DNA from 2 places in the Sporosarcina sp. SAFN-010 genome. Region 2 is predicted to be linked to the other one. Evidence: riboswitches for the same ligand, from Rfam matches in the RefSeq annotation. Region 2 holds a riboswitch; the other holds the start of a gene.
What was found. A riboswitch is a leader RNA that binds a small molecule or an ion and turns the genes downstream of it on or off. The one in region 2 is predicted to bind thiamine pyrophosphate.
Positions count from the first base shown of each region.

Region 1: it holds a riboswitch for thiamine pyrophosphate, as region 2 does, so the genes downstream of both, ACR65F_RS07795 (ECF transporter S component) here and ACR65F_RS07230 (ABC transporter substrate-binding protein) in region 2, are expected to answer to the same signal.

Region 1 covers NZ_JBPFDS010000005.1:67,326-73,226, reverse strand. The annotation lists gene ACR65F_RS07810 (acetyl-CoA hydrolase/transferase family protein) at 1-174, shown strand, start outside; gene ACR65F_RS07805 (energy-coupling factor transporter transmembrane component T family protein) at 499-1,272, opposite strand; gene ACR65F_RS07800 (ABC transporter ATP-binding protein) at 1,250-2,743, opposite strand; gene ACR65F_RS07795 (ECF transporter S component) at 2,749-3,318, opposite strand; TPP riboswitch at 3,411-3,520, opposite strand; gene ACR65F_RS07790 (MOSC domain-containing protein) at 3,593-4,240, opposite strand; gene ACR65F_RS07785 (HAD family hydrolase) at 4,417-5,061, shown strand; gene ACR65F_RS07780 (DUF2207 domain-containing protein) at 5,211-5,901, shown strand, end outside.
Region 2 covers NZ_JBPFDS010000004.1:168,582-174,482, reverse strand. The annotation lists gene ACR65F_RS07255 (DEAD/DEAH box helicase) at 1-113, opposite strand, end outside; gene ACR65F_RS07250 (amidase family protein) at 172-1,641, opposite strand; gene ACR65F_RS07245 (Fur-regulated basic protein FbpA) at 1,717-1,866, opposite strand; gene ACR65F_RS07240 (carboxylate--amine ligase) at 2,043-3,263, shown strand; gene ACR65F_RS07235 (YebC/PmpR family DNA-binding transcriptional regulator) at 3,318-4,037, opposite strand; TPP riboswitch at 4,204-4,309, shown strand; gene ACR65F_RS07230 (ABC transporter substrate-binding protein) at 4,389-5,384, shown strand; gene ACR65F_RS07225 (thiamine-binding protein) at 5,398-5,688, shown strand; gene ACR65F_RS07220 (ABC transporter permease) at 5,685-5,901, shown strand, end outside.

The DNA.
Region 1 (5,901 bases), on a different contig from region 2:
ACAGAATACGGAATTGCCAAGCTACATGGTAAGTCGCTTCGCGAACGTGCAGAAGCTTTGATTGCGATTGCACATCCGAAATTCCGGGATGAGCTACGAAGCGAAGCGATGGCGGCTGGAATATTGCCTACTCAAGGGGGACATTTAGCTACGGAGATGGTGGAGCGCTCATAAACTTGGGTAAGTGCTCATAAATTTTGATAAATGCTCATAAAACATGAAAAGTGCTCATAAATCATGGAATGTGCTCATAAAACTTAAAAAGTGATCATAAATCCTAGAAAGTGCTCATAAACTTCAAAAAGTGCTCATAAACACAAAGTGGAGTCCCAATCAATCGCCCGCGGTATGAAGACAGACGCCAACGCCTAACCATCACGCGACCAATCAAGCACTTTAAAAGCTGAATAAGGGTTGCTTCGCATTCGCGAAGCAATTCTATTGAAACACCATAATAAAAACAGGAGCTCCCATTACAAGGAGGCTCCTGTTTTCTACTTAGTTCATCCCAAACGCAAGTAGCATAACGCCAGCAACACTCACAACAACCACCCCTATAAACACTACATCAATCCGACTGTACGAAGTTGGATAGTAGTAAGTTCGGGCGGCCCCCATCTGGTATTGTTTCGCTTCCATTGCAATCGCGATCCGTTGCGCTCGGCGAATACTTTGAGCGAACAACGGAACGGTGTACGCTTGAACCCGTTCGCCTAAACCTTTCATTCCACGGGAAAAGGTAATGCCACGAACTTTCAACGCATTCGTCCTCACATGTATCTCTTCTACAACTAGAGGTAGCAAGCGAATCGATGCGATGAAACTATAAGCGTATTTTGAAGGCAAACGATATTGCTGCATCATCGCGTAAAAGAACAACACGGGCTGAACAGTGAGTAAGAACGTAAAGCCTACCAGCCCAAACGTTAACGACTTCGTGCCAAGCAACAATCCGTGCTGAATGCTCTCTTCTGAAATTTTAAGGATGCCCCATTGCCATAACACGGCATCTCCTTTTCCGAACAGCATCATCGTAAATGCTGAAGAAGCGAAGGAGATGACGAGAGGAATCGATAGCAATACTAACTTTCGAATCGGGTATCCACTGAAACCGTAGAGTAGGATTCCGAATAGAACAGCTAGCCAACTGACAAAAGGTAAATTCCTCGTGAAAAGTGTAATGAGCAATAGCAAAACAAATATCATGAATTTCAACGCAGGATTCACTCGAAATAACCATGTTTCGCGATCAGGTGTAAACCAAGCGGGCATCAGCAACACCCCCTTGCCGAGTGCACGACACAAGCTTACCATCAGCAACTTTCCAACAATCCGTTGCAAAATTCGATGCAATATTCAAATCATGAGTCACCATCACAATCGTCATCCCATTCCTGCGCAACGACTCCAACTTTTCCAGAATTGCGAAGGTATTGCGTGCATCCTGACCGAATGTAGGTTCATCCAACAATAAAATATCTATAGAAGAGGTGAGCGCTGTCGCGACGCTTAACCGTCGCTTTTGACCAACCGATAGCTGGTACGGGTGGCGGTTACCTGAAACGGGTAAGTTGAACAGCTCAATCATCTCTTCTACATGACTTACTGCTCCCATTGACGACATCCCTTGTAATGAAATCGTCAATTCTTCCACGATCGTATTCGTCACAAATTGGAGCTCAGGATTCTGAAAGACAAGAGATAGCCCTGCGGGAAGGGTTCTACGTCGTTTCTTTTGCACAACCTGCTTGCCATTGACATGCAAAGAACCAGATGTTTTCAACAACTGCATAAGCGATAGCAGTAGCGAGCTCTTCCCAGAACCGTTCTCTCCTAAAATCGTCACCCAGGAACCTTGGCTAATAGATGCATTTGGCACGTGAATAACGGATTTCTTGCCGCGATACCCGTTGAATTCCTCCGCATGAAGAACTTCAACCGAACTTATAGATGAACGATTCTCACTCAACGTCTTAAATGCTTTTGAATCCAAATAGTCAACCCATACTCCTGGATACCAAATGCCATATCGAATGAGTTCTTCCTTATAATCTTTAAAAATCGAATCGGGTGGACCATCTGCTAATATTGCTCCATCATCCGTAAATAGAACGACACGGTCAATCCACTCAGCAATCTGTTCGATTTTATGTTCCACAATTACGACAGTTTGCTCAGCTGTTGCGGCTTGAATGGACGTCCATATTTGGTCCGTACCTTCAGGGTCGAGAAGAGCGGAAGGTTCATCTAAAAACAGCACTTCTGGCTCCATCAGCAAAACGGATGCCAATGCTAGCCGCTGTTTCATGCCTTGCGATAGTTCAAGAATCGGCGTGTGAATGTCTGGCAGATGAAGACCTACACATTCCAAAGCTTCGACAATTAGCGCAGTCATATCCTGGCGAGGTACGTTCAAGTTTTCCAATACAAACGCGAGTTCTTCGTCTACATAAGGCATGCAAAATTGTGTGTCGGGATCTTGGAAGACAAATCCCCATGAATCCGGAAGCTCAAGTTTTTCCGCTTTCATAGGTAACTCAAAGGAATTCGGGACAATACCACTCGCAACTTGCAGCAACGTGGACTTCCCGCAGCCGCTCGGACCGAGCAGCAATACTTTCTCACCCTTATTGACTGAGAAGGAGAGGTCCTTAAACAACAAGGAATCCTCCCCAGGAAACTTCAATCGCAAGTTGGTCATACTGAGCGCAGCCTCTCGTTGGTGTGAGATTAAGGTTTCCATTCAAATCACCTGTCCAGCAGCGAATATTCTTCTTTCGCCACCGGTCGTATTGACTGAGTAACGCCTGTTGCTTCGAGTGCACGAACGATAAGAACCGCAAATACTCCAGTAAAGATGAATGCACTAATTGCACGCAATCCGTACTTTACAACGAGCGCCCAAGTTTCCAAGTCTGCATATCCGTAAAACATGTCCAGTCCGAAACTCGCAGCACACGACAAGATCCCTCCAAGACCTGCGATGATCATAGAGAACTTCCTATATCGGAATGCGGCAAACAGCAATTCTGCAGCTAATCCTTGAGCAAATCCATAGATCAGAACTTCCAAGCCATGGCCGATAAATGCAGAGAGTCCTGCGCCAGCAATACTGGCGATCAATGCGACACCAGGCTTACGGATGAGCAGAAATGCAAACACCCCATTCATGAACCACATTCCATAGAGTAGTTGTCTCGCTACTGGCATCATCGGTTTGACGACAGTATAGAGATCATCCCAAAACTTCATCAGGATACCGAACACGACACCGACCATGATGGTAATGAGTAAATCGGTGAATGTTAACTTTTTCAATGAACTCCAACTCCTTTTTTGCTTGTGTTCTCACAAAAAAAGACCGTCTGAAAGCGCAGACGGTCGAGGAGTGGGTTCCCGGGTACCCAAATGATCCTCAGATCACGGCTCTCTACGCTGGCATTATCCAGATCAGATGCGGTCAGCAGCGGATTCATCTGCTATCTCAGCCTGATTCACTCAAGCACCCGTACGGTCAGTTATGTAAGTGATTCGAGTATACAACAGTACAAATTTTCTGGCAACCTCACAATCTACTTATAGTTTTTTGATATTAGGTGTTCGCAAGCGCTATTTCTAAACGTTTGCCGAACTTATCACGCCAATCGTCAGCGAGTGCTTCTATCGCTAACACACGACGGATTCCTTCGATATCTTTAGGATTATGGAAGTACGTTGTATTGGCTTCAAGTACTGTGACTCCATGTGAATCTTTTTTGTGTAACGTTATCTGGTCATCCGACCGAACCATTCCTTCTTTTAGAACGCGACATAAGTAGCCTGTAAATCCGGTTTGGATCATGTTTTTCATCATAGGATATCCAAGGCGCTGGTCAATTGTGTTGCATGGAATTCTGCCTTGGGTCACTTGTATGACAGCGTCTCCAAGTGTAAAGATATCACCTATACAAATTTCAGATTCGGTCATGCCGGATGCTGTGATATTTTCTCCGAATGCTGCGGGTGGAAGTACACATTCAAACTCATCATTCCACTTTGAATAGTGTTCATGAGGATACATACAAACTGCACGATCGAGTCCACCGTGGTGTTTTTTATCAGCCACGTCGTCGCCTTTGAAACCATCAACAGACAAAAATGCTTCTTGAATTGTTTCCTTACAAATGCCGGTCACGAGTTCTTTTCCTTTTGACGTACTAATTTGCTTAGGTAAACTCGTAGATAGTGCCACTAATTGCATGTATTCTCCTCTTTTCTATTCATTAGATTATGCAATAAGTATAGCAAATAAGACAAGAGTTAACGACAGTATTCTGATAACAAGGTGAATTCCAGAGAATTGGTCGACCAAATGCGTCTTTGCCCCTATAATGGGTACAGGAGAACTAGAACGTATTTTGGAAATGGGGAACAGGTGTGAAGAAGGCGGTAATATTCGATTTTGATGGGACGATTATTGATACAGAATCAGCATGGTTTGATATTTATCAGGAAATCTTGAAGGAGCAGCATGGATTCAACTTGACGTTAGAGGAATTCGTGAAAGTGGTAGGTTCAACGGATGGAGCCTTATTCGACTTTATTGACCAGTCGCTCGATGTGCCAATGGATCGTACTGTTTTCCATGATCAGGTCAATACCCGGTTTGAAACGATTCGGGAACAATTGGCTTTACGGGAAGGGTTTTTAGAGACTGTAAAACAACTAAAAGAACGAGGGATCTTGCTGGCTGTTGCGAGTAGTTCAAATCGAAATTGGATCGAAGGGTTTCTCACGAAATATGGCTTGCTGGAGTATTTCCCGATTATCGTTTCAGCAGATGACGTGGATGAAGTGAAACCAAATCCAGCTATTTACGAAGTGGCATTGGAACGACTTGGTGTTACACCAGATGAGGCAATTGCTGTGGAAGATTCCTATAACGGATCGATTGCAGCAATAAGCGCAGGCGTGCATTGCTTAATCATCCCGAATGATGTGACGCGTTCGTTATCGTTCCACGAAAAGGGACAACTGATTGAGTCGTTTTCTGATTTTGACTATCGTTTACTAGAGCAGTAAATAGGTAATTCGAGAGCGTTCTATCCAAAAATGGATGGAACGCTTTTATATGGGCGGATTTAGGGGAAGAGACATATAGGCGGTCTAATATTTCGAACTTTGAAACTATAATTGTGGACATTCGTAATAGAAAGAAGGGAGTGATGGACGTGAAAAAAACATTGTTAAGTGTTGTGATGTTGGTATTGTTGATAGTTTTTCCGATTCCGGCATTTGCAGAAGATTTTACAATCAAAGATTTTAAAATTGATGCACAACTCGAAACGGATGGAAATGTGCAGGTGAAGGAACGGTTAACGTATGAATTCGACGGTTCTTTCAATGGAATCACCCGTGACCTTTATCCGAAAGAAGGTAGCAAAATCAGTGATCTTCATGCTGAAGAGAATGGGAAATCTCTGAAAATCGAAGGGAATGATGGCAGCTATAAAATACACAGGAAAGCAAAAGATGAGACTGTCGCTATTGAATTAACCTACACGATTGTAGAAGGTGTAGAAAAATACTCTGACATGGCACAATTTTACTGGCCGTTTTTTGACGACCGAAACGAAACTGACTTTGGAAATGTAATGATTACTATTCGCCCGCCTGAAGTGACGAATGATGTAATTGCGATGGGCTATGATGCTGCACGTGGATTAGAAAAGACGGATGAAGAGGGAACGGTTGTATTTAACCTTGGAGAAATATCAGCTGGGACGAATGCAGATGTCCGCATTGGTGTTGACGAGGCGCTATTCCCCGGGTCTCTACAAACAAGTGACCAAAAAATACGTCCCGAATTGGAAAAAGAGCAAGCATCATTAGCAGCTGCTCAAGCGCGTTATGACAAGATGC
Region 2 (5,901 bases):
ACTACATCACGCCCTGCTAACATTTCCGGAATCATTTGTTCTTGTATCGGCATTGCGTTTTCAAATTTCCATTTTTCTTTAACTGCTTGACTCATTCCTTCTAAAAAGGACATTTCCATCCCTACTTTCGCTCTCTTCCTCTCAGTTTACCACAGTTTGTTATTAGCTTGCTTATTTCTTCTGTGCCATCCTGAACTTGCGACGTACTTGCGTCTGTTGTTCAAAAGCATATGCGTACCCTAGTAAAGACGGTTCAGAATATGCAGGTCCTGTAAATGTTAAACCGAATGGCTCGCCCGAATCCGTCATTCCTGCAGGCACAGTTATAGCGGGATAACCAGCAGCCGCTTCAAAACTGCAGCCATGATCTTGAGGGAACGCTAAGATATCGACACCATTTTGTTCTAAGGCTTTTCCAAGTGCTACCTTTCTTGCTAAGTGACGATTTCGTAGTAGAGCCTCGATATAAGGTTGTTCGACTAGTAAACCAGTCCGGTCATTTATTTTTTTGAGCAGTTCTTGTCCATATCGTAAAGTCTGTTCTGGGTGATTGTTGTTGAAACTAATTATATCCGCAATTGATCGAATGGGATTTGTTATTGGGGTTTTGCCTAAATAATGATTAAGTGCTGCTTTACACTCATGTAAGAGAACATTGTAGCCTAGATCACTTTCTTTTGTTCCAAGATCGATATCTGGGATAATTTTGGCGCCTAATTGTTCTAATATTTTTAATGAATCTTCAAATAATTTCATCCGTTCTGGAGATACTTCGTTTCTAAATACTGAACTCGCGATACCAATACTTATTCCTTGCAGTGATTCTTTTTTTAAGTAGTCAAGACCATGCGTGGAATCATACTTTTGCGAGTAAATTGTTATAGGATCGTCTGGATCTTGTCCAAGTAACACCTCAAAGACGATTGCAGCATCTGTTACTGTACGTGTCATCGGACCCGCCGTATCCTGTGTCACTGATAATGGTATGATGCCGCTTCGACTGATCGCCCCAATTGTAGGTTTCAGACCAACAATTCCATTTTGTGAAGCCGGGTGAATAATCGATCCCGTCGTTTCAGTACCAATCGATGCAACTGCTAAATTAGTCCCAACAGCTACTGCGGACCCTGAGCTGGACCCTCCCACTTCGAACTGTCCATATGGATTGAGCACTTGACCTCCTCTAGAACTCCACCCGTTTGGCATATCAGCAGACATGAAATTCGCCCACTCTGTCATGTTAGTTTTTCCAAGTAGGATGGCTCCTGCCTTTCTAAGCTGTTTAACGAGAAAAGCATCCTGCGGTGCATAGTAATTTTCCAATGCTAAACTACCTGCGCTCGTATGCATGGCATCTCCTGTATCTATATTATCTTTCAGTAAAATTGGTATACCATGTAGCATTGAACGTTTACCTGATATCCTTCTTTCAAAATCGAGTGTCTGAGCGATTTGTAAGGCATGGGGATTTAACTCGAGAATTGCATTAGTTATTTGTCCTTCTCTGGATATCCGATCCATATAAAATAATACTAATTCTTCAGAGCTGAGCGATTCATCTTCCAGTGCTCGTTGAATCATAGTTATGGTGGCTTCATTCACCCATTCGAGTCTACTACGAATTGATTGACTATCGTTCATGTCCATTCACCTCTTCACTAATAGAGTGGTAAAACAAAGCCGGCTAAGGAGAATTTCCTCAACCGGCAATTGCCATTATATGTGCCTATAATATTCTTTCATTAATATAAGTAATGGTAGTTCATAGAGCTGCTTTCCTTCAATCTTGAAAATACCTCGCCCTACTAGCCTTTGGATGACTTCCTCACGCTTCATATCCATTTTTGTTTCTTCAATTTTCAACATGGTGCTTGTTCCTCCTTGAAATGAACCTCATTTTTCTATTCCTTTTTTTATCCAGATTTAAACCTGATTAGGTACACTCCCGCGTAGGCTAACTGTTGTATACCAAAGTGTTTTCCATGTAATATAGAGATTAGGATTTTAGGAACGACAATTCCATCGAGATTTAGGAGGATACAATGAACACAAAAAAACTTCCATTCTTACCAATCATAGTTGGTACAGATATGAACGCATACAACATGGCAATTTCTTTTCACGAAGCCTACCATATCAATCCTGTATTGATCGGGAAAGAGCCGTTATCATTTACACAACTCAGTACTATTCCCTATAAAATCGAGCTCAATACAGAGCTATCTGAAGAAAATAAGTTTGCTGACATTCTAATTAAAATTGCTGCTAAATATAAAGCTGAAGGGCGCGAACTATTACTAGTAGGTACGAATGATTTGTATGTCCGGCTTATCATTGAACATGCAGAACAGTTAAAAGAGCACTTTACTTTCAATTATATCGACCGTGAGCTCATGGACAATTTACAGATTAAGTCCCACTTTTATAAGTTGTGCAAAGAACATGGTATTGATACTCCATTAACATTCTTCTACGATTGCAAAGTGGATGGACCTTTCAAGGAAGACATGAATTATCCTGTAATCGTGAAGCCGAGTGATACTGTTGTCTATAACCAAAACAAGTTTGCCGGACAGCAAAAAGTGTACAAAGTGAACTCTCTGATTGAATTAAACGAAGTCATTGAAACGGTGAAGAATAGTGGGTACAACGAAGAGCTGATCATTCAAGATTTCATCCCAGGTGATGATACATATATGTGGGATTCGGTTATCTATTCAAATTCAGCTGGACAAACCCAGCTCGTCACGTTTGCACAAGTTGTTTTGCAAGAACATACTGTGACTGCAATCGGAAACTACACAGCTGTGATTACACGATACAACGAAGAAATGATGTACAAGTTGAAAAACTTCTTAGAGGCTGTGGGCTATAGAGGCTTTGCGAACTTCGATTTGAAATATGATCCTCGCGATAAGAAATTCAAAGTTTTTGAAGTGAATATCCGCCAAGGTCGTTCTAGTTACTATACAACGGCTCTAGGACATAACATGGCAAGTTATTTTGTGGATGATTTGATCTACAACAAGCAAAAGCCACTAGTATTGCTCAACAAACCTTTCCTGTTCACAGTAGTTCCAAAGATTGTGCTAAAGAAGTTTGTAACGAACAAGGCAGTTAAGAGAGACATTAAACGTCTTTTGAAACAGAAGCAGTTTGTAAACCCGCTGTTCTACAAAGGGGACAAGCATTTGAAGCGGAAGCTTTATTTGTTCCTTAGACAAGTGAATTATTATAAAAAGTATAAGAACAATAATTGGTGACAACTAAAAAAGCGACAAGAGCGTTAGACCGCTCTTGTCGCTTTTTATTGTGTTTTATTCTCCAAGATCTACGTTGTGATAGACTTGTTGAACGTCTTCGAGGTCTTCGATTGCATCGATCATTTTTTCGAATTGCTCAACTGATGCCGCGTCAAGCTCGACATCGTTTTGTGCAAGCATAGTCAATTCAGCGACTGTGAAATCAGTGATTCCTTCAGCTTTAAACGCTTCTTGAACTTCGTGGAATGCTGTCGGATCTGCGTAAACTAGAACTTGCCCGTCTTCTTCGCTAATGTCATTGACATCCACGTCGTGTTCCATCATCAATTCAAGGACGTCATCTGCTGACTTCCCTTCAATTCCGAAAACAGCAGTGTGGTCGAACATGTATGCAACAGAACCACTCACACCCATGTTGCCTCCATTTTTACCGAACGCTGCGCGTACTTCTGATGCCGTCCGATTGACGTTATTCGTTAACGCATCGACGATGACCATCGATCCATTTGGTCCGAATCCTTCGTAGCGAAGCTCATCGTAGCTCTCTTCTCCTCCACCTTTAGCTTTTTCAATTGCACGTTCAATAATTGTTTTCGGTACACTATATGTTTTTGCACGTTCTAAAACGATTTTAAGAGCTTGGTTCGATTCCGGATCCGGCTCCCCTTGCTTTGCTGCTACATATATTTCGCGACCGAATTTTGCATAGATCCGGCTCGTGTTGGCATCTTTTGACGCTTTCTTCTCTTTAATATTATTCCACTTACGGCCCATTTTGACCACTCACTTTCTGTTTGGATGAATCAGAGTAGAAAATCCTTTTCTTAGTATATCATGACTAAATTCATTGCGGAAAGTAAAAAACGCTGAAACTATGAGACTTGCTACTTACAGAAAAGTATGGCAAAGTAATAAGTGAACACCATACAACTTCATCACTGACAATATGTAGGGGTACCGGAGAACCGGTTGAGATGCATGCGACATGCAGACCCTTTGAACCTGATCTGGGTAACGCCAGCGGAGGGAACATATTCATTCCATAATGATTATGTGACGCGTACTTCCGAAAATCGGGAGTGCGCGTTTTTTTGTTGCAGTGTGAAACTCCAGGAGGGAATTTCATTGAAACGAATACTCACAGTTCTGTTTGCTGCATCGCTTCTCACAGCTTGCGGAGCAGAAAACGAACCAAGCTCGTCAAGTGGAGACGACAAAGAAGCTACCCAAAAAGTCCATTTCGCGCTCGATTGGACACCAAATACGAATCATACTGGTTTGTATGTAGCTCAAGAAAAAGGATACTTTAAAGATGAAGGACTGGATGTAGAAATCATGCTTCCGGGCGAAGCTGGTGCTGATCAGCTCGTAGCATCAGGAAAAGCTGATTTTGGAATCGGTGCACAGGAAGCACTCACAGAAGCACGTGCGGCAGGTATTCCAATCGTTTCGATTGCTGCAATCATCCAACACAATACGTCTGGATTTGCTTCCTTAAAAGAGGCAGGCATAGAATCGCCGAAAGACTTCGAAGGGAAAAATTATGGCGGTTGGGGTGCTCCTGTTGAGCAAGCTGTCGTCGAATCCCTGATGGAAAAAGATAACGGCGACAGCAGTAAAGTAAAGTATATCAACATGGGTTCTTCTGATTTCTTCACAGCGATTCAACGTGATATCGACCTTGCCTGGGTATACTATGGCTGGACAGGCATCGAAGCCGAACAACGTGGAATGGAACTGAACATGCAATATTTGAAGGACTACTCAGAGAATCTGGATTACTATACACCCGTCATTACTACAAATGAAAAACTCATTGCAAAAGATCCCGAGAAGGTGGAAGCCTTTGTTGCAGCTGCTGTAAAAGGGTACCAGTTTGCAATTGATCATCCTGAAGAAGCTGCAGATATCTTAATAAAAGCCGTCCCTGATTTAGATCCAGAGCTCGTCAAAAAAAGTCAGCAATGGCTTTCCCCTAAATATCAGGATGACGCACCTCGCTTCGGCGAACAACAACTGAAAACATGGGAAAATTACGCGGAGTGGATGGATGAGAACAACTTGCTTGAAGGCGAATTCAACGCAAAAGATGCATTCACAAACGAGTTTTTACCAAACTAAGGAGGAAATGAAAATGGCGAATGCACTTGTTAGTATTCAAATAATACCAAAGACCCCAAACGGCGAAGATGTCATTCCGTATGTAGATGCGGCGATTGAAGTGATCGAACAATCTGGTGTTCCTTATCGGGTCGCACCACTTGAAACGACGATGGAAGGCGAACTTGGAAACTTGCTCAGCATTATTGAAAAAATGAACACTCGTATGACTGAATTAGGAGCATCAAGTGTCATTTCCCAAGTGAAAATCTACAGCAATCCTGAAGGTGCTTCTATGGAAAAGCTAACGGAGAAATACAGATGAAATCGGCAGTAAATAAAGGATGGCGGCCGCTTCTGGTCTTCATCCTTTTACTCGTTATGTGGGAAGGCGCTGCTCGGCTTTTCGATGTGCCCGCTTGGCTTCTTCCTTTACCTACTCAAATTGCTGAAGAGGCATTCACCGGCTATTCATTGTATGTCTCTCATATTATGTCCACAATCACTCTTTCAGCAACTGGCTATCTTGTCGGAATTA